DNA from 3 places in the Brenneria goodwinii genome. Region 2 is predicted to be linked to each of the others. Evidence: predicted binding sites of a transcription regulator. Region 2 holds the regulator's gene; each other region holds the start of a gene.
What was found. Region 2 encodes LexA, which represses DNA repair genes until DNA is damaged. Its sites were predicted from a motif close to TNCTGTATGTACATACAGNA; they were not measured.
Positions count from the first base shown of each region.

Region 1: the regulator LexA is predicted to act here: its motif matches at 4,318-4,337, upstream of rmuC (DNA recombination protein RmuC).
Region 3: the regulator LexA is predicted to act here: its motif matches at 3,385-3,404, upstream of ACN28R_RS08500 (metal-dependent hydrolase).

Region 1 covers NZ_CP014137.1:4,528,137-4,534,989, reverse strand. Annotated here, with positions in the region: gene ubiB (ubiquinone biosynthesis regulatory protein kinase UbiB) at 1-1,227, opposite strand, end outside; gene ubiJ (ubiquinone biosynthesis protein UbiJ) at 1,224-1,832, opposite strand; gene ubiE (bifunctional demethylmenaquinone methyltransferase/2-methoxy-6-polyprenyl-1,4-benzoquinol methylase UbiE) at 1,845-2,600, opposite strand; gene rmuC (DNA recombination protein RmuC) at 2,741-4,273, opposite strand; gene argH (argininosuccinate lyase) at 4,553-5,926, opposite strand; gene argB (acetylglutamate kinase) at 5,988-6,761, opposite strand.
Region 2 covers NZ_CP014137.1:3,583,176-3,590,028, forward strand. Annotated here, with positions in the region: gene ACN28R_RS15910 (DoxX family protein) at 1-247, shown strand, start outside; gene ACN28R_RS15915 (glutathione S-transferase family protein) at 346-1,338, shown strand; gene ACN28R_RS15920 (LysR family transcriptional regulator) at 1,398-2,294, opposite strand; gene ACN28R_RS15925 (pirin family protein) at 2,417-3,133, shown strand; gene zur (zinc uptake transcriptional repressor Zur) at 3,236-3,745, shown strand; gene lexA (transcriptional repressor LexA) at 4,590-5,198, opposite strand; gene ACN28R_RS15940 (diacylglycerol kinase) at 5,307-5,672, opposite strand; gene plsB (glycerol-3-phosphate 1-O-acyltransferase PlsB) at 5,800-6,853, shown strand, end outside.
Region 3 covers NZ_CP014137.1:1,897,693-1,904,545, reverse strand. Annotated here, with positions in the region: gene osmE (osmotically-inducible lipoprotein OsmE) at 1-227, shown strand, start outside; gene ACN28R_RS08510 (RcnB family protein) at 590-1,087, shown strand; gene ACN28R_RS08505 (L-cystine transporter) at 1,185-2,579, opposite strand; gene ACN28R_RS08500 (metal-dependent hydrolase) at 2,793-3,368, opposite strand; gene ACN28R_RS08495 (oligogalacturonate-specific porin KdgM family protein) at 3,682-4,401, opposite strand; gene ACN28R_RS08490 (ABC transporter substrate-binding protein) at 5,028-6,317, opposite strand; gene ACN28R_RS08485 (ABC transporter ATP-binding protein) at 6,333-6,853, opposite strand, start outside.

The DNA.
Region 1 (6,853 bases), 940 kb from region 2:
CAGTGTTTTTTGCAAAAGAACGAGCTGGGGCTGAACTTCCATATTAAAACGGCGAGCCGTATTAAAGAGGTTCAATAATACATGACCAAATGAAATTTCCGCTAACGGCTTTTCAAAAATGGGCTCACACACGGTACGAATAGCGAACTCAAAATCTTCGACATTGGTATCCGCGGGCACCCAGCCTGAATCCACGTGCAACTCAGCCACTTTGCGGTAATCACGATTGAAGAACGCAATAAAGTTTTCCGCCAGATAGCGTTTATCTTCTTTATTCAGCGAACCGACTATCCCGCAATCAATGCCGATGTACTGCGGATCTTCCGGGTGTTGATCATTAATGAAGATATTACCGGGATGCATATCCGCATGAAAGAAGCTGTCGCGGAACACCTGCGTAAAGAAGACCTGCACCCCACGCTCCGCCAGCAACTGCATGTTGGTTCCATTGGCCTTCAACGTTTCCACGTCGGAAACGGGGATGCCATAGATACGCTCCATCACCAGCATACCCTCGCTACAGTAATCCGGATACACCTCAGGAATGTACAGCATGCGGCTATTTTCAAAATTGCGGCGCAGTTGAATCGCATTTGCCGCTTCACGCAGCAGATTCAGTTCATCAAGCAGCGTTTTCTCATATTCGTGTACGACCTCCCGCGGGCGCAGGCGTCGTCCATCCGGCAACAGCCTCGGCAGCCAGCCGGCCAGACGTTTCATCAATCGGATATCGGCTTTGATCACCGGTAAAATATCAGGCCGGATGACCTTAATAACGATCTCTTTGCCGGTAGCCTTTAGGCGCGCGGTATGCACCTGAGCGATGGATGCCGATGCAAGCGGCTTCACGTCGAAATCGTCAAACCACTCCTCCAGGGGAACGCCGCCCATCGACAGCTCGATTTGCCTGCGCGCCAGCATGCCGTCGAAGGGGTCAACCCGATCTTGCAGCATCGCCAATTGATCGGCGATTGCCGGCGGGAATAAATCTCGCCGTGTCGACATCATCTGGCCGAATTTAATCCATACCGGACCAAGCTCCTGCAACGCTAAACGCAGGCGAACGCCCAGCGGCAAATCGCTATGTCGATTCGGCAACCAAAACAGCAAACGGCGGCCAAAGCGAAGCGGGATCGTTAAGCGCATTTTGGGAATGAGCTCATCCAGACCGTAGCTCAGTAAAACACGGACGATGTTGTAAAGTCGAAGCAGTTCACCGGGCATCATCGTGGGATCTCCAACTTCGCCAGCCGTTCAGCCAGGTTCTCCGTTGATTTCTCCAATGCGGCGACCTCATCCTGGAACCAGGCATTTTCCAGTTTACCCGGCGCCAAACGCCACTCTTCCGTCAGCGTTTCGGACAGCGCCTGCTGCTGTCTGCACAAAATGCGATTAAATACGCCCAGCGTTTTTTGCGCCGTTTGGCTTACCCCTTGGGCGACGATATCCCCCACATAAGGGGCCAGCCACTCCGCCGGATCAAACTCGGCTAAATCAAGCAGCCCGATGAACTGCTGCGCAACCTGGATATCGCCTTCTATGATCAAATCGCCGCTGCGCATCAGGGAGGAAAGGTGCTGCCGGTCACGTAGCTTCATCAGTACCGCTAAACGCGTTTTCAGTTGGCAATCGGCACGATCTTCCCATTGGCTTACCACGTCAAGACGGTGCTCGTTAAAGATAAGCACCAGCGGCACATCCAGTTCAGCCAGTTCGATTTGCAGCGTTTTTCCATACAGGCGCTGACGCGCCGCCTTCATACTGCGGTCACGAAACAGTAGCTGATTCAACGCCGTTTCCAGCGTGGCTGTCAGCACAGACGTTATCAGCATTGGCATTTCCAATCAGAATTTAAAACCACGATGTAGCGCGACAATCCCACCGGTAAGATTGAAATAATTCACGCTATCAAAACCGGCATCGGCCATCATCCCTTTCAGCGTTTCCTGATCGGGATGCATGCGGATTGACTCCGCCAGATAGCGATAACTCCCGGCATCGCGCGCCACCATTTCGCCGATTCTCGGCAGAACATGGAACGAATAGACGTCGTAAATTTTACTTAACGGCTTCAGTACCGGCTTGGAGAATTCCAGCACCAACAGCCGACCGCCCGGCTTCAGCACCCGGTACATGGAACGCAACGCTTTGTTTTTATCAGTGACGTTACGCAAACCGAAAGAGATGGTGATGCAGTCAAAGAAATCATCCGGGAATGGCAGCTCTTCGGCATTCGCCTGCACATAGCTGACATTGTTGATAATGCCTTTGTTGCGTAACTTCTCACGGCCGACCTTCAGCATGGAGGCATTGATATCGGCTAAAACCACTTCCCCTTCATCACCCACAATGCGGGAGAATTTGGCCGTCAGGTCGCCGGTTCCGCCCGCGACATCCAGAACGCGTTGTCCACGCCGCACGCCGCTGCACTCAATGGTGAATCTTTTCCAGATACGATGGATGCCGAAAGACATCAGGTCATTCATCAGATCATATTTTGCTGCTACGGAATGAAAAACGTCGGCCACCATGACTTCTTTTTCATCCTTGGCGACAGTGCGAAAACCAAAGTCGGTTGTTTTCTCCTGCTCATCTGCCATCTTATCCGCCTACTATTTAGTCAAACATCGAGTCTATCTGTTAATGGGGAGAGTGTAACAGACCCGTATAAAAAGCCCACCGCCTAATGCGACAACCCCCGCCGGACAGCGCGATTATTCATCCGGCGAAACAGAGACGCCTATCGCTTTTCCGAAACCGGGCTTGACGAGTCTGCGCCGGTATCCGCCGATAGGGAAGACCCGGTCAGCGCATCCCCGGCGTTTTGCTCGTGCTCGGTCGCCCGCTCGGCCAGCGTGGGGCTGATCGGGCGTTTTACCTCTACGCCCAAAGCGCGGAATCCTTCCGCCTGACCAATCAGATTACCACGCCCGGAAGATAGTTTATTCATCGCCTGGCGATAGCTAGCCTGAGATTTATCAAGGCTTTGCCCCAAAGATTCCATATCATCAACGAACAGACGCAGCTTATCGTACAGCCGCGCGGCCCGTTCAGCGATCTGCTGGGCATTGCGGCTCTGCTGCTCATAACGCCACAGGTTATTGATAGTACGCAGCGCCACCAGCAACGTTGTGGGGCTAACCAACATAATATTGTGCTTCAGCGCTTCGTTGATCAACTCAGGCTGACGATCGATGGCCACCAGAAACGCAGGCTCCACGGGAATGAACATCAGGACATAATCCAGCGAACGCAGCCCCGGCAACTGCTGATAGTCTTTGCTCCCCAGCAGACGAATATGCCCCCGCACAGAGAGCAGATGCTCGTTCAGGGCGGCTAAGCGTTCGGCGTCATCTTCGCTGTTAAAATAGCGTTCATAGGCCACCAGCGACATTTTGGCGTCAATGACCACATCCTTGCCCTGCGGCAGACGAACGATCACGTCAGGCTGCATACGATTGTTTGCGCCGGTCTGCACGCTGACCTGAGTCTCATACTCATACCCTTCGCGCAGCCCGGAGGCTTCCAGCACGCGGCTGAGCACCACTTCGCCCCAGTTTCCCTGCGTTTTATTGTCCCCTTTCAGGGCCTTGGTCAGGTTAATCGCTTCCCGGGCCATCTGGGCATTGAGCTGTTGCAGATTACGAATTTCATGCGTCAGCGTGTGGCGTTCACGCGCTTCGGCGCCAAAGCTATCCTGAACCTGGCGCCGGAATCCATCAAGCTGTTCGCGCAGCGGCATCAACAAACGATCCAGGCTCTGTTTATTCTGTTCGTCCACTTTACGGCCGCTGTGCTCAAAAATCCGGTTGGCCAGATTTTCAAACTGCGTGGTCAACCGCTGCTCGCTGTTCATCAGTAGGCGCTGTTTCTCTTCGGCGGCCATGCGTGTCTCTTCCAGCCTGATGGTGACTTCCCGCAGTTCGGCTTCCTGCGCGGTATTCACCTCCCGCAGCGCGCGCAGCTCCTGATTCAACTGAACGCACTCCTCGCGCAGCTGTATCAGTTGCCGTTGCTTCTCCTGGCTGGCGGCCAGTTGGCCGTGAACGTTACGCAACTCCAGCTCATTGTCACGTAACTGCTGCTCAAACTGTTTTTTGTCCTGCTGACATTCACTGAGAAGTTGCTGAGTTTGCCGTGACGACTGTTCAAGTAAACGTTGTTCCGTTTCATGACGGGACTGCCGCCGCTGAAACGACAGGCTGACGATGAGCCAACCGGCCAATAAACCGGCCAGGCCGCCGCCCAATCCATAAACCATGCTGATATCCACTGTGCCTCCGCTGGCCACCACTGCTGTCCGTCACGTTAAATTGATACTGTATGGATGTCCAGAAGCAATTCCGTCGATGAAAGGATTTAGGGGGAAACGCGGTGAAAAAAAGCGGAAAATGCGGGCGTGATTCAGATTTACCAGGCAAATCAATGAAGACCGGAACACGCGTCATACTTCAAGTCGCCTATGCGTTGGTATTGTTACTCGGCCCATCCTTGGGCCTCGCCTCTTCGAGGCCGCCGCAAGCGGCGTTCAAATCTGCTCCAGGCAGATTTGTCAGCTCAGACGCTGTTTGGCATCACTGATGGCTTTCGCCACCTGCTGAGGCGACACGCCGCCCTGCGCCGCACGTTTATCCAGACAGGATTGCAGAGACAGAATCGGGTAAACGTCATCGGCGATAACGGCGCTGAACTTCCGTAGCTCAGGCAGCGACAGCGCTTCCAGCGCTTTCCCCTGACGAATGGCTTCGACAACCGCTTCGCCGACGATATGATGCGCCTCACGGAACGGCACGCCTTTAGCAACCAGATAATCCGCCAGTTCCGTCGCATTGGCATAGCCCTGCTCGGCGGCTTCCCGGCAGCGGGGGCGTTTGACCTGAATGCCTTCCAGCACCAGCGCGGCCATCATCAGGCAGTCGTGCCAGGTATCCAGCGCATCAAATAGGCCTTCTTTGTCTTCCTGCATATCCTTGTTGTACGCCAGCGGCAACCCTTTCAGCGTCACCATCATGCCGCTCAGCGCGCCCTGAACGCGGCCGCATTTGCCGCGAATCAATTCCAACGCGTCAGGATTCTTTTTCTGCGGCATTAACGACGAGCCGGAAGTCACGCGATCGGAAAGCTCGACAAACGCCGCTTCGCCGCTGTTAAAGAAAATCAAATCTTCAGCGAAACGCGACAGGTGCACCATACCGATAGCGGCATCGGACAGCAGTTCCAGCACGTGATCGCGATCGGATACCGTGTCCAGGCTGTTGCGCGTGGCGCAAGCAAAACCCAGCCACCCGGCCAGTTGCTCGCGGTCGATAGGATAAGCCGTACCGGCCAGCGCCCCGCAGCCCAGCGGGCTAACGTCCAGACGCTTCAGCGTATCTTCCAGGCGGCTTTCGTCGCGCACCAGCATCTCATGATAAGCCAGACACCAATGAGCGAACGTCACCGGCTGGGCGCGTTGTAAATGGGTGTAACCCGGCATGACGGCATCCTGGTTCGCTTCCGCCGTGACCACCAGCGCCTGACGCAACTGACGCACCGCCAACTGCAGTTCGGCAATTTGCGTTTTGCACCACAGTTTCAGACCGGTCGCCACCTGGTCGTTACGGCTACGCCCGGTATGCAGCTTTTTCCCCAGATCGCCGACTTTCTCGATCAGCCGCTGCTCGACCCAGCTATGAATATCTTCGGCATCACTTTGCAGAATCATTTCAGGATCGGCCTGAACTTCAGCCAACAGCGCATTCAACGCCTGTTCCAGTTGCTGCTGTTCCTGCTCGCTGAGCACGTTGACGGTAACCAATGCTTTTGACCAGCCAATAGAGCCGATGATGTCCTGCTCTGCCAGACGGTAATCAAACCGCAGCGAGTCATTAAACTGTTTAAACCGTTGATCCGCCGCCTGACTGAACCGTCCGCCCCACAAAGCCATAACCTTACTCCCAACATTCAAATAAATATGGATATGGCATCATGCCATACCTCGAAACCGCTTACGCCAAAATACGCGTACCGATAGCCACGCCGTTGAACAGCGCGGACAGTTGATCGGCATGACGCCAACTGGCGATATCCACCGGACGGCCCAGCGTACGCGCCGCGTCCAGCGCCGCATTAACCTTAACAATCATCCCATCGGTGATGATGCCCTGCGCGATCAGCTGCTCCGCTTTTCCTGCCGTCATTTCCGCAATGCGCTGACCTTTCCCGTCCAGAATACCGCTCACATCTGAAAGCAGAATTAAATCCGCCCCCAGCGTTTCCGCCAGCGCCGTGGCGGCCTGATCGGCGTTCACATTCATCAAATCGCCCTGTTCGGTCATGCCGATGGAGCTGACGACCGGCAGATATCCCGCGGATAACAGCGTGTTCAGCAACGCCGGAGAACCCGCTTCGGCTCTGCCGACATAGCCCAGCGCTTCGTCCAACTGCGTTACCTTGGTGCTGCCGCCGTCCGCCAGGCACAGGCCGACGGCGCTAATACCGTGCTTTTTCGCCCACGACAACAGCGTTTTATTCGCCGAGCCGGCCAACGCGCCGGTAATAATGTCAATCTGATCGGCGGGAGTCACACGCAGGCCGTTTTTCTTCACCACCGGCAACGACAGTTTTTTCATCAGATCGTCAACCAGGCATCCGCCGCCGTGCACAATCACAAGCGGGCGCTGATGTTGCCGGCGATAGGTCACCAGCGCCGTAAAGAGGCGTTCCAACGCTTCTTCGCTATCCAGTAAAACGCCACCTAGCTTGATAATTAACGGATTCATTGTTCTCTTCGCGCCTCAGAATGGTAAATGGTAATCAAAGTAAAGACTGTGTTTCCAGGAAATCCAAACGAATATTCATACATTGCGCCAGC
Region 2 (6,853 bases):
GCTGACGATCCTCTTGGAACTGGGGGGTGGCCTGGCAATCCTGTTTGGTCTGTTAACGCGTACCGTGGCGCTGTTCATTGCCGGCTTCACCATATTGACGGCCCTGATTTTCCACACCAACTTTGCGGACGGCGTCAATCAGGTCATGTTTATGAAAAACCTGACTATCGCGGGCGGTTATCTATTATTAGCAGTAACCGGTCCCGGCGCATTCAGCCTTGATCGTATACTGAATAAAAAGTGGTAAGGAAAATCCTTTCCCTGCCAGCCCAATAAACAGAGCGGCGACAAGCGTCCCCCTACGATCTTGTCGTCGCGCCGCATGGTTTAACCACGGGAGGATCTATGGGACAACTGGTTGATGGCGTATGGCACGATACCTGGTATGAGACCAAATCGACCGGCGGTCGTTTTAAGCGTTCGGCATCACATTTTCGTCACTGGATTACGCCAGATGGCGAGCCCGGCATTAGCGGTGACGGCGGATTTCCGGCGGAAGCCGGACGCTATCATCTGTATGTTTCCCTCGCCTGCCCCTGGGCACACCGCACATTGCTGATGCGCCAGTTGAAAGGACTGGAAACGCACATTGCTGTTTCCGTGGTGCATCCGTTGATGCTGGACCACGGCTGGACATTTGCGACCGATTTTCAGGGCGCCACCGGCGATTCGCTATATCAGCATGAATTTCTCTATCAGCTTTATCTGCACGCCAATCCCAACTACAGCGGACGAGTTACCGTGCCGGTACTGTGGGACACCGTAAAACATACGATAGTCAGCAACGAATCGGCCGATATCATCCGGATGTTTAACAGCGCCTTCGACGCTATCGGGGCGAAACCCGGCGATTACTACCCACAGGATCTGCGGGGGCAAATTGATGAACTGAACGGCTGGATCTATGACAAGCTGAACAACGGCGTCTACAAAGCCGGTTTTGCCACCAGTCAGGCGGCTTATGATGAAGCAGCGACGGACGTATTTGCCGCCCTGTCCAGATTGGAATCGATTCTCGGGCAACATCGTTACCTGACGGGCGATCGTCTGACGGAAGCGGATATCCGGCTGTGGACGACGCTGATACGCTTTGATCCGGTCTATCATACCCATTTCAAGTGCGATAAATACCGCTTAAGCGATTACCCGAATCTGTATGGCTTTTTACGTGATATCTACCAGATGCCCGGCGTAGCCGACACCGTCAATATGGCGCATATCCGACACCACTATTACCGGAGTCACAGCACCATCAATCCGCATGGCGTGATCTCGTTGGGGCCGGAGCAGGATCTGAACAGCCCTCACGGGCGGGATAAGAAATTTATCGGCAAATAAAGCGGGAGGAAAGGCATGGCGCATCGTGCCTTTCCCCATCTCGATGCGCGGAGAAAAGCTCAGGCATGGTTCAACAACTTAGGTATTTCCCGTAAAAACCAGGATTTAGCCTCCCCCATGCTGTCACGCCGCCAGGCCATGATAATCTCGCTGTCCATAGAATACTCCGGGCTGACCACCCGTAACCGGCCTTCGCTAATATCCTGAGCGACCATGGGATAAGGCATTGTCGCTACGCCCAGTCCGGCCAGCAGCGCACGCCGTTTATCATCCATAGAGCTGACGGTTAGCCGCTGCTGTTTATCCAACAGCTGTACGGTGAGCACCGGGCGTTCACGCGCGGTATCCGCAATGGCAATCCCGCGGTATTTCACACGGGTGACCTCGGAAAGCGGTTCCGGCTCTTGATGTATCGGGTGATCGGGACTGGCGACATAAATATTCTTCAACGTATAAAGTTTGCGGGTGTTCACCTCGGAAGAGGCGCGAAAATGCATATCCGGCGCAATGACAATATCAGCCCGCCCCTGTTCCAAACGCTCCCACGCTCCCGCCAGCACTTCCGTCAGGATCGAAACCTGCGTATTGGCTTTCTGTGATAATTTATCCAATAAAGGGAAGAGAGTTTGGGTGGGAATAAGCGCTTCAGCCACGATGGTCAGATGTGTTTCCCATCCGCGGGCCAGCGCCTCGGCATCCGTAGTGAGCTTATCGGCCGCTTCCAGCAATACCCGTCCACGATCCAACAGCATACGACCGACATTGGTGAATTTAGTGCGGTGTCCGGAACGATCAAATAACACCACATCCAGCTCTTCTTCCAGCTTTTGCATGGTATAGCTCAGCGCCGAAGGTACGCGGCCCAATTCATCAGCTGCCGCGGCAAAACTTCCCCGGCGATCAATCGCGTCCATGACTCTTAAAGCTTCCAGCGTCAATGCTCGTTCTTTTGACATTTTCTACTCATTCAGGATTTTTGAATATACTCACCAGATTAACTAGCTAACAATCCACCGTCCACACAATTACTATGTGTTTCATACCATTTGTTTAAGAAATATTTTCCGAGTCTTATACCATGATCATAAAAAGAGCAGCAGAGCAATGCGGCCAAGCTGACTATGGCTGGTTGCAGGCGCGTTATACTTTCTCCTTTGGCCATTACTTCGATCCGCAATTACTGGGTTATGCCTCACTGCGCGTGCTGAATCAGGAAGTTCTGACGCCGGGGGCGTCGTTCCAACCCCGAACCTACCCTCGCGTCGATATTTTAAATATCATCCTGCAAGGCGAGGCGGAATACCGCGACAGCCATGGCCGCCATGTCCATGCCAAAGCGGGCGACGTATTGCTGCTGGCTACCCAGCCCAATGTCAGCTACAGCGAACACAATACCAGCGCCAGTAAGCCGCTGACGCGGATGCAGCTATGGCTCGATGCCTGCCCGACGCGGGAAAACAGTCCGTTGCAACGATTGACGCTGAACAACCTCGACGGTCATAACACGGGGCACCGGTTATTGGCCTCTCCCGAAGGGGAGAGCGGCAGTTTGCAACTCCGTCAGCAGGTGTGGATCCACCACCTGGAGCTGCAGGACAATGAGCAGCAGAGTATTAAACTGAACGGCAATCGGGCCTATCTCCAGTCAATTCATGGTTCGGCCACCATCAGTTGCCGCCAGTCTTGCGACAATACGCTGCACTGTGGCGATGGCGCCTTTATCCAGCAGGAAAGCGAATTAACCATCCAGGCTGAAACGCCGCTACGCGCGTTGCTGATTGATCTGCTCGTTTAGTTCCTATATCCGGCAGACTGCACGCCGCGTCACTGATTCTATGTTTTTCCTCAGCCGTGATAAGATGTCCTTCTTGTTCTTTATGCGTCGAGGTATATGACAATGGATTCAACCAATCAGGACAAACTACTTGCCCAGGCTGAACAGATTTGTCAGCACCGTGGCGTACGCCTGACAACGCAACGTCAGGAAGTACTGCGGCTGATGGCGCAACAGACCGGCGCGATTAGCGCATACGATCTGCTCGATCTCTTACGGGTATCAGAACCCCAGGCGAAACCGCCAACGGTGTACCGTGCATTGGACTTTCTGCTGGATCAGGGATTTATCCATCGGGTGGAATCAACCAACAGTTATGTTCTTTGCCATCACATTGAGGATCACAGCCATACTTCGGCGCTGTTTATCTGCGATCGCTGCGGTCAGGTCACCGAACGCCAAACAGAAGGCGTAGAAGAGACGCTACGCCAGTTAGCACAGCAGGCAGGATTCACCTTACGCCATAGCGTTATTGAAGCTCACGGATTATGCGAGGGCTGCCAGGAAGTGGCGTCCTGTAAACATCCCGGCCATTGCGATCATGACCATACCATTCCCATTAAAAAACGCTGACGCCATTAATAATAAGGATGGGAAGGGAACATCCGCTGTCCCCGTTAATAGCGCTCAAACCGGATTTTTGCAGTCAGAAAGAAAATAAACCTGCCGTCTCTTTCCAATCCTACATTACTGCCGCCACCCCAAGTACGGTAAATGGTTAACACCTCGACACAGGATGCCATTATTCGAACTTGCGCGTGTCAACATTACCGGTTAGCAGTCGCGATTATATTGCCTTCCCATACCTTTAACTTGTTTTTCAGCCGATTATTTTGGCGACCGTAACCGTATCAGAGGTTAGTCGCCATTTGATCATGCGTATCTGTAACTCGTCATACTGCAAGTTGCATGTGCGTTGGCTTTGTTACCCGCCCCATACCTGTGGCTCGTCCCTACGGGGCCGCAGCAAGCGGCGTTCAAATCGGTTCCCGTGGTCGCTACCTTCCTGCAACTCGAATTATTTAAAGTATAGTTTATTCTTTAAGTATTATCTTGTACGCTGACTCGCTCTTTATTCATAGCAAATATTGCCATATAAAGTGAATTTTCGCACTATCGGCAAAAGCCAGTAATGGAATAAAAAAATATCAAAGCGAGAAAAAAACGCACCTAAATATTAACTATAGACGATAGTTTCACTTTATTATTTAAATAGGGTTTCAAAGAGCATCATTAATAATCTAATTAAGAAAACGATCGGTAATGTCGCAACAAATCAAATAGGCGAAATGCAACAGAATGTAGCGGTAATATTGAATACGCATGAAAGAAGGAAACAACATCGCCCCAAAATATGAGGCGAGTATCAAACGAAAATGGCAGGTCGGATGGATGACCGGCAGTCAACGCGCCGGCATCAGCTCCAGTCGCCGTTGCGAATAACACCGACGGCCAGCCCCTCAATAGAGAAACTTTGTTGACGCAGGTCGACAACGATAGGAGAAAACTCTTCGTTTTCAGCCAGGAGATGAACGGTGTTGCCCTGCTTTTTCAAGCGCTTGACGGTGACTTCGTCTTCAATGCGCGCCACAACAACCTGTCCGTTATGGACATCCTGCGTTTTATGCACAGCCAGTAAATCACCATCCATAATGCCAATGTCTTTCATCGACATCCCGCTGACGCGTAACAGAAAATCGGCGCTGGGTTTGAACATTGACGGATCGACCTGATAATGACATTCAATATGCTGCTGGGCTAAAAGCGGTTCACCCGCGGCTACGCGGCCAATCAGCGGAATGCCAGCCTCTTCCTCCATCAGCAGACGAATACCGCGTGATGCGCCGGACACAATTTCAATTACGCCTTTACGCGCCAATGCCTTCAGATGCTCTTCTGCGGCATTCGGTGAACGAAATCCCAGCTGCTGGGCTATTTCCGCTCGCGTTGGCGGCATACCGGTCTGCGCTAGATGATCGCGGATCAGGTCATAAACCTGCTGCTGTCTGGCTGTTAATGCTTTCATTCCGCCCCCTGGTTGTTTATACAGTTTTGCTGTGAGTATATACAGCTAATTGCCAATTGGGAACCGGGATGTGAGTAAACCTCGGTTTTTATTAATTTCTGGAAGCCTTCACGCAAAATGCCGCCAGAGAATACAGCCCCAGACGACAGCCGCCAGCAAAATGGCGACAAACACCGCTGCCGAACCAATGTCCTTTGCGCGGCCCGATAATTCATGGCGTTCAAGACCAACGCGATCGACCACCGCTTCGATCGCACTGTTAACCAGTTCAAATAACATGATCAACACCACGGCTCCGATAAGCAGCAGTTTTTCCACCAAGGTTATTGATAACAGACAGGCGATGATCGCTCCAACAATAGCCAGCAGCGTTTCCTGGCGAAATGCCGCTTCATGCCGCCATACCTGCTTCAATCCCTGAAGGGAATAGCCGGTTGCTTTGATTATCCGGGTCAGCCCCGACGCTTTATTCATCTATCCTCCATTATTTATCAACGCTCGCTCACGTTTTAACGCTTTCCCGTTGTCTTATCACAACAGATCTCCAGCGCAGTTTCTGGTATCCTTGCGACGCATTGCTAACAAGAGGCTTCAAGTTGTTATGTCAGGTTGGCGTAAAATTTATTATAACCTATTGAATTTTCCACTCAAACTGTTAGTGAAGAGTAAGGTAATTCCCATAGACCCCGTGGCCGAACTGGGGTTGGATCCCTCGCGCCCGATCCTCTATGTGCTGCCTTATAATTCGCAGGCGGATTTACTCACGCTAAGGGCGAAGTGCCAGGCGTTAGGTCTCCCGGATCCGCTTCAGCCGGTCGATATCGGCGGCGTGCAGTTACCCAGTCATGTCTTCATTAATGACGGTCCACGCGTTTTCCGCTACTACGTTCCCAAGCAGGAATCGATCAAGCTGTTCCACGACTACCTGGATTTGCATCAAAACAATCCTGAACTGGACGTGCAGATGGTGCCGGTATCCGTCATGTTTGGCCGTTCTCCGGGCCGCGAAGGGCAAAATCAAACGCCGCATCTGCGCCTGCTCAACGGTATAGAGAAATTTTTTGCCGTATTGTGGCTGGGCAGAGACAGTTTTGTCCGTTTTTCCAGTCCGGTGTCATTACGCTATATGGCGACCGAGCACGGCACGGATAAAACCATCGCTCACAAGCTCGCCCGCGTCGCCCGCATGCATTTCGCACGCCAGCGTTTGGCTGCGGTCGGCCCGCGTCTTCCGGTGCGTCAGGAGTTGTTCAACAAACTGCTTAACTCCAAAGCGATCAAAAAAGCCGTTGATGATGAAGCGCGCAGCAAAAAGCTCTCTCATGAGCGAGCGCAGCAAAACGCCATTGCCCTGATGGAAGAGATTGCCGCCGATTTCTCTTATGAAGCCATTCGCTTATCCGATCGGGTATTAGGCTGGACCTGGAACCGTCTCTATCAGGGGATCAACGTTCACAACGCCGAACGCGTACGCCAACTGGCGCAAGACGGACATGAAATTGTCTATGTGCCCTGCCACCGCAGCCACATGGACTACCTGCTGCTGTCCTACGTACTCTATCATCAGGGGCTGGTGCCTCCGCACATTGCCGCCGGGATCAACCTGAACTTCTGGCCGGCCGGGCCGATCTTCCGCCGGCTGGGGGCATTCTTCA
Region 3 (6,853 bases), 1.7 Mb from region 2:
TGAAGGATGTGAAAACCGGGATGACGAAGCAGCAGGTTCTGCAGATTGCCGGACCGGGCTCAACGGAAGTACGGATGAGAAATGCGCGGGGAACGTGTAGTAATTATCTGTTGAAAAACCGCGATGGAACGGCGCAAAGCTACTTTGTCAGTTATGACGAAACCGGTCATGTGCTGAACAAGGGCTTCCAGAGCTGTGAAGCATACGATACTTCGCCACAACGATAACAAACTTTTCACGTAAGCGATGAGCTTACTTGGTTTATTATCTCCAATCGTTATTTTTGAATTTTTATCGTTACAAACATGCTGAAAGACGCACATCTCTTTTTAGATGCCTTTCAGCATGATCTGTTAGTATCCCGCTACCCGTCCGCTAACCTTTCCCGCCATGGATGACGCAATATCAGCCAGAGCAAAGCCGCTTGATCATTACCTTCTATTTAGAGTGTTAAGATTCTGTTTGAATTTGGTAATATATTGTCAGATCAAGGGGTTTAAGATATTTCTACCTTTCATTGCGTGACATTGTGACCGATATTGCTGTTAACCAAGTTCTACAAAACGGTTTATGCGTTGAGGAAAATGCAATGACGAAAAAAACACTGGCACTAATGATGTCGTTACTTCTGGCGACAAGTTCCTTTTCAGGACTGACTTTTGCGCAGGGACCGAATGGACAGCAAGAGCAGAAGATGCTGCCAAACAACAATCAAAACGGTGGCGATCGTAAGAATGCGCCGGCGGCTAACAACAACCAAAGAAACGTACCTAACGGCAACAGCCACAACAATAACAAAGGGAACCAGGCGGTAAAACAGGTAAAGCAGGCTCCGCGTGAACAGCGGAATGCAGCCAACTTCCGTGAGCGGGACCATTTCGCATCCGGGGGAAATGATTTCAGGAAGGGGCATCCGGTGCCGCAACGTTTCCGTGGCAATGATTACCGGGTTAATGACTGGCGCGCCCGCGGTTTACGTGAGCCGCCCGCCGGTCAGCACTGGGCCTACATTGACGGTAACTATGTCTTGATTGCCGCCGCTACCGGGATAATCACGGCTATCCTTCTGAATAGCGCGCTGAACTAGTCGTTAAAGAGTTAAAGAGTAAAAAGGGTTAATGTGCCGGCGGAACAACTGCCGGCACGTTTTTTTTACGCCAGACGGCGAAGGCTTTATGAACGCATTATCGATGCGCCAGCTCAGCCTCTTCCTGCCCGTCAAACACGGTCTTATCCGTTTGTTTCAATAACTGGCTGGTTACGGTTCCCGCCGTCATCGAGCCGCTGACGTTCAATGCCGTACGCCCCATATCAATCAATGGTTCGATGGAAATCAGCAATGCAACCAGGGTAACGGGCAATCCCATGGCCGGCAGGACAATCAGCGCGGCGAAGGTTGCTCCGCCCCCCACGCCGGCCACGCCGGCTGAACTGATGGTGACGATGCCGACCAGCGTCGCAATCCATACCGGATCGAGCGGATTGATGCCGACCGTCGGGGCAACCATCACCGCCAGCATCGCGGGATAAAGCCCGGCGCAGCCGTTTTGGCCGATAGTGGTGCCGAATGAGGCGGCAAAGCTGGCGATGGATTCCGGTACCCCGATACGGCGGGTTTGCGCTTCAATACTGAGAGGAATGGTCGCCGCGCTGGAGCGGCTGGTAAAGGCAAACGTCAGTACCGGCCATATCTTGCGGAAGAAACGGGCGGGGTTGATGCCGGTCAACGATAGGATCAGCGCGTGAACGCCGAACATGATGGCCAGCCCCAGGTAAGACGCCACCACAAAACTACCCAACTTAAGGATATCTTGCAGGTTGGAACTGGCGACCATTTTGGTCATTAACGCCAATACGCCGTACGGGGTCAGCCTCATTACCAGTCGAACCAGTTTCATGACCCAGGATTGCAAGGTATCGATGGCGGTCAGCACGCGCTCGCCTTTTACCGCGTCATCTTTGGTCAATTGCAGCGCCGCGACACCGAGGAACACGGCAAAGATAACCACGCTGATGATTGAGGTAGGGTTGGCGCCGGTCAACTCGGCAAAAGGATTTTTAGGAATGAAGGAGAGGATTATCTGCGGGATGCTCAGATCGGAAACTTTGCCCACATAGTTATTTTCGATAGCCGACAGGCGAGCGGTTTCCTGTGCGCCCTGCACCAATCCGCTGGCGGTCAATCCGAACAGATTCGTCACGAAAACCCCGACCAGCGCGGCGATGAGCGTGGTGAACAGCAGGGTGCCAAGGGTCAGTATGCTGATCTTCCCTAATGAAGAGGCATTATGCAGCTTGGCGACCGAGTTCAGAATGGAGACAAATACCAGCGGCATCACGATCATTTGCAGTAGTTGAACATAGCCGTTGCCAACGATGTTAAACCAGGCGATAGATTGTGCGATGACAGGATTATCGCTGCCGTAGACCAGGTGTAACGCCAGGCCGAATAACACCCCGATAACCAGACCCAATAAGACTTTTTTTGCCAGGCTCCACGATCTGTTCTTGCTGGCGTATCCCAGCAAGAACAATAGGGCGGCAAACGCCAGAATATTTAATAGCAGCGGAAAGTTCATCTCCACTTCTCCCTATTAATTAGATGAATAATATTTTCAGCATGATGAAAAACGCGCACAAGGATAACAGTTCTTTCATAAGTTTGTTATATGCCTGTAAGTGATAAATTATAGCCAATAGCGCTCATGATCTTCGTAATTTTTGGCATATATCGCTGCATTGTCCGCTACCGCGGCAACGATTCTATAACCCATCGCCTATTGGGACGGCGCTTATTTTAACAGTTGGATCACTTGTGCCTGCGCCGCGCGGATAAGTCTGAATGATTGTTCGTAAGTACAACAGTTCAGACTTTTTTGTGGCTGATATAGCGAAAAGCCAATAAAGGCGATGCAAAGGAAACGTTCTAGCTGGTTGCCTTTTTGGCCGTTTAATATCGGCAAGCGAAAACGCCAGCGGCAAGGCCAGAGCAGAGGCACGCCTGACGAGGTCAGGAGATCGGCGGCAATATGGCTTAGGTAACCGACAATCATGGCGTGGTAGGCGTCGGTCGGCAGCAGCCAATCAGACGGCAGGCGAGTTTGAATGAAGAATACGCCGGCAACAATGGCAAGCAGGCTATGGGTAAAACCGCGATGGCCAAATGCGCGTGCGATAGGCGCCGATATCCACTTCAGCCTTTGCCCCAGCAGGGATTTGGGGTGATCAATATCCGGCAGGAGCGACGTCAGCAGCGCGCCCGGAATGATATGCCACCAGTCTCCCGCCGCCAGTTCCGGCGACAATTCCACTTTTTTAGCCAGGATCGCGCAGGCAACAGAGAATAGGACATGTCCTTCCGCAGTCATTAAACGTCTCGAATCGAACTGTTATTTTATACAGTATAAGAGATTGTCACGATCAGCGGAAGTAGTTACAGCGTAACGATCTATTACTTATGGCGTCTTTTGTCCTTTTTTACGCGGCGTCGAGTACTTTGAGTCATCTACCTAAGAGGAATTGCGGCTGATTGAGTGGGCTAAAAAAAGGGCAGTCATTATATCGGAGAGAGAAATGACTGCCCTGAAGTGGCAAAAGTAGATCAATAGATAACGTTCATATGTAAAGAGGATAATTCAGACACGATAATGACGAATGCAATACTAATAGCATGACGGGTTATTAGAAGTTGTACTGTACACCTACGCGGTAGCGGGTTTGGCGGTGATCGGACTTGCCATCCTGCGCCACATTACCGACAGCAATAAATGGCTTCCAGTTTTTATCCAGCTTGTAGCCCAATTTTATATCATGGTCGATGTTATAAGTTTCATTATCATATTGGTAGGCGCCAGCCTTGTTCGCTTTTTTATAATCCATTTCATAATCGATCTGGAAGTCTTTCAGGAATTTATAGGTGAGTGTCCCGGTAAGGTTATAGCCGTTTTCCTGGGTATGGTTTGAACCGCCGATATTTGAACTTTTTCTCAGGTAATAAGGCCGGTAACGCAGTGAGTAGGACAGATCGTCAGTAATATTGACTTTACCGCGCAAATAAGGACGGTAGTTGTTGGACGATGAAGAGGAATCTAAGGAGAATCCTGGTTCAATAGAAAAGGTTTTATTAAAATTATAAACGTAGCTGGCAACGACTTCAGTACCGTTACTAACGGTTTCATGATAAGGCTTGTTGGGCGTAGTTTCCTGTGACGGTTCGCCATTCTTCCATTTTGCTTCAACGGACAGGCCAAACCCATTGGCAAAACGATGAGATATTAACAGACGATCGCGGTGATCATTCTTTGGCGTATCTTTCATTTCATGGCGGTAATCGATAGTAACGGCCATTGCATTAATACTGATTAAAGAGGTAACTGCCAGAGCTAATGATTTTAATTTCATTTTTTTATTACCTGTGCGGTTTGGATTATGTTTGATAAAAATACCTCTCCTTGAGGTATGGCACATTCTACTTATCCTTATCGTTTATTTTGTGATCTTGATCTTTTGGTAATAATAAAAATGAAATAACGTTTTAATTTGTGATAATGATCGGTTTTGATCTGTTTTGTGTTTCAGTTTAAATGAAAAATCCACTCTTTTAATAATGAGTTTTTTAATTATTTTTGTGTTTTAATGTTTGTTTTTCGTTGTTTTTATTTATGTAATTTATTGATATTTAAATGTTTGTATTTTTATGAAACTTTACATGGTAGCAATGTATGTTGGTTGGTTTTGTGATTAACATCTTTTGCTAAATAAAATATTATTGTTTTGGCTTTGTTTGTGATTTGGACGTGCCTGCTTGTCTTTCTGGTTTCAAGAAAGATGAAATGATTCACGTCAGGCGGTTTATTATTTTTTTACGGCGCTATGGATTATTTTAATATGGCTTTAGATACTCGTTGCAATGATGATGGTAAGCATTGTTTTCAGTGAGTGGGCGGCGGGCTTTTTATCAGGAATGGAAATGAAAATCCCTGCCGGTTGAGCGGCAGGGATCAATAGTGGGATAATGATATTGATAGTTATCTCATGGCGCGTTTTAAAATACGTTCAGACTGGCGCTGGAAGTATTTTGCCGTTTCCTCAACAGACTTTTGACCATAATCGATATACTGAATGGCGTCGCCGAACAGAGAAACGATTTGCGGATCGTCAAAATAAGGCGAAACGCTGCTTTCGTGAGGCAGCGACAGCGCCAGACTCAGCCCGGCAACCGCGGGAGAATCATCTTTAATGACGCCATCGGCGGTTAACTGAGCCACCGCGGCTTTGCTGAGCGGTACGCCACGCTCTAACCCCAATGCCTGAACGCCTTCTTTGCTGTTTAACAGAAAGTTAATCAGCATGGCGGATTCTTTTGGATGTTTAGTCGATTTACCGATAGATAGCATCTGAGCCGGTTTAAAGAACAGACCGGCATCTTTGGCGCCCGGCAGTATCGGGTAGCTCCCCAGTTCCAGCTTCGCCGGTGGTTGCAGGTTATCGGAGTACTTGGTAATCGTCGAGTTCCACATATAAGTGCCGCCCCAGTCGCCCAGGATCCACGGTTTCATTTCATACATGTTGCTCTTGCCGAAAGAGGCATAGTATTTCGCTGACGGCATCACATGGCTATCAACCAGTTTTTTGTACATAGCGAAAAATTCAACCCACTGGTCATCCGTGTATGAAAATTTCTTATTTTTCTCGTCTACGGCCGGGATATTGTATTTCTGAACCATATAGGAGTTAAGCAGAGCCAGGGAGTCCTGATGTTCCAGCACCACCGGATAGGCTTGCTCACCCAGTTTCTCTTTGAAAACCAGACCGGCGTTCAGCAGTTCATCCCAGGTTTTAGGATACTCCAGACCGGCTTTTTTCCATGTTTCGGTGTTGAAATAGAACACGCGGGCGGTGACGGAAATAGGAATACCGTTCAGCTTGCCTTCAATCGTGGTGGATTGCAGATCCAAGGGATTGAATTGCCCCAGATCCAACTCATCCTTAACTTTATTCAGATCGTAGAAACCGTCGCCGGTTTTAGAAAAGATCGGCAACCAGTTCCAGTTGGTTTGCATCACGTCCGGTTCGGTATTGCCGGCAATTTGCGTAGTCAAGCGGGAGAGGTGACCATCCCAACCGGTGTATTCGGCCTTAACATTAATATTCGGGTGTTGCTTATGAAATTCTTCAATAGCTTTCAACGTATATTGGTGGCGAGTATTACCTCCCCACCATGACATACGCAGCTCAACCTGGTCGGCGGCAAAAGCTTGATGAGCCAATAACGCCAGAGATGAGGCTATCAATGTGTGTAGGATCGCTTTTTTCATCGGTAACTGCTCCTGTTAGAGAGAGATGTTTTTTTCTGTTTTTGCATCAAAGATATGGCACTTATCCATATCGAATTGGAAGAATACCTGGCGATGCAGGCCATTCTTGATAATCAACCGCGCTTCGTCGGATGGCACGCGGCTGGTTAATTCAAAGCCATCCACCTTGATATACATAAAGAATTCATGGCCCATGTTCTCTACGCGCACCAGCTCGCCCTGAGAGTGATTACCCTCAAATGGGGTCTCCGATACGGTCACGTATTCCGGGCGGATACCGAAGAAAATATCCTGGCCGGAGTAGGCCCGCACTTTATCCTGCTGCTCGCTGTTCAAGACCAGCGTGTAATGACCAACGGTTAAACCGATCTGACCGTCTTTTTCCACCAGCTTGCTGGGTTTGATATTCATTTCCGGCGCGCCAATAAAGCCGGCGACGAACATGTTGCACGGATAGTGGTACAGGTTATCCGGCGTATCCACCTGCATAATGTGGCCCAGTTTCATCACGCAGATACGATCGCCCATGGTCATGG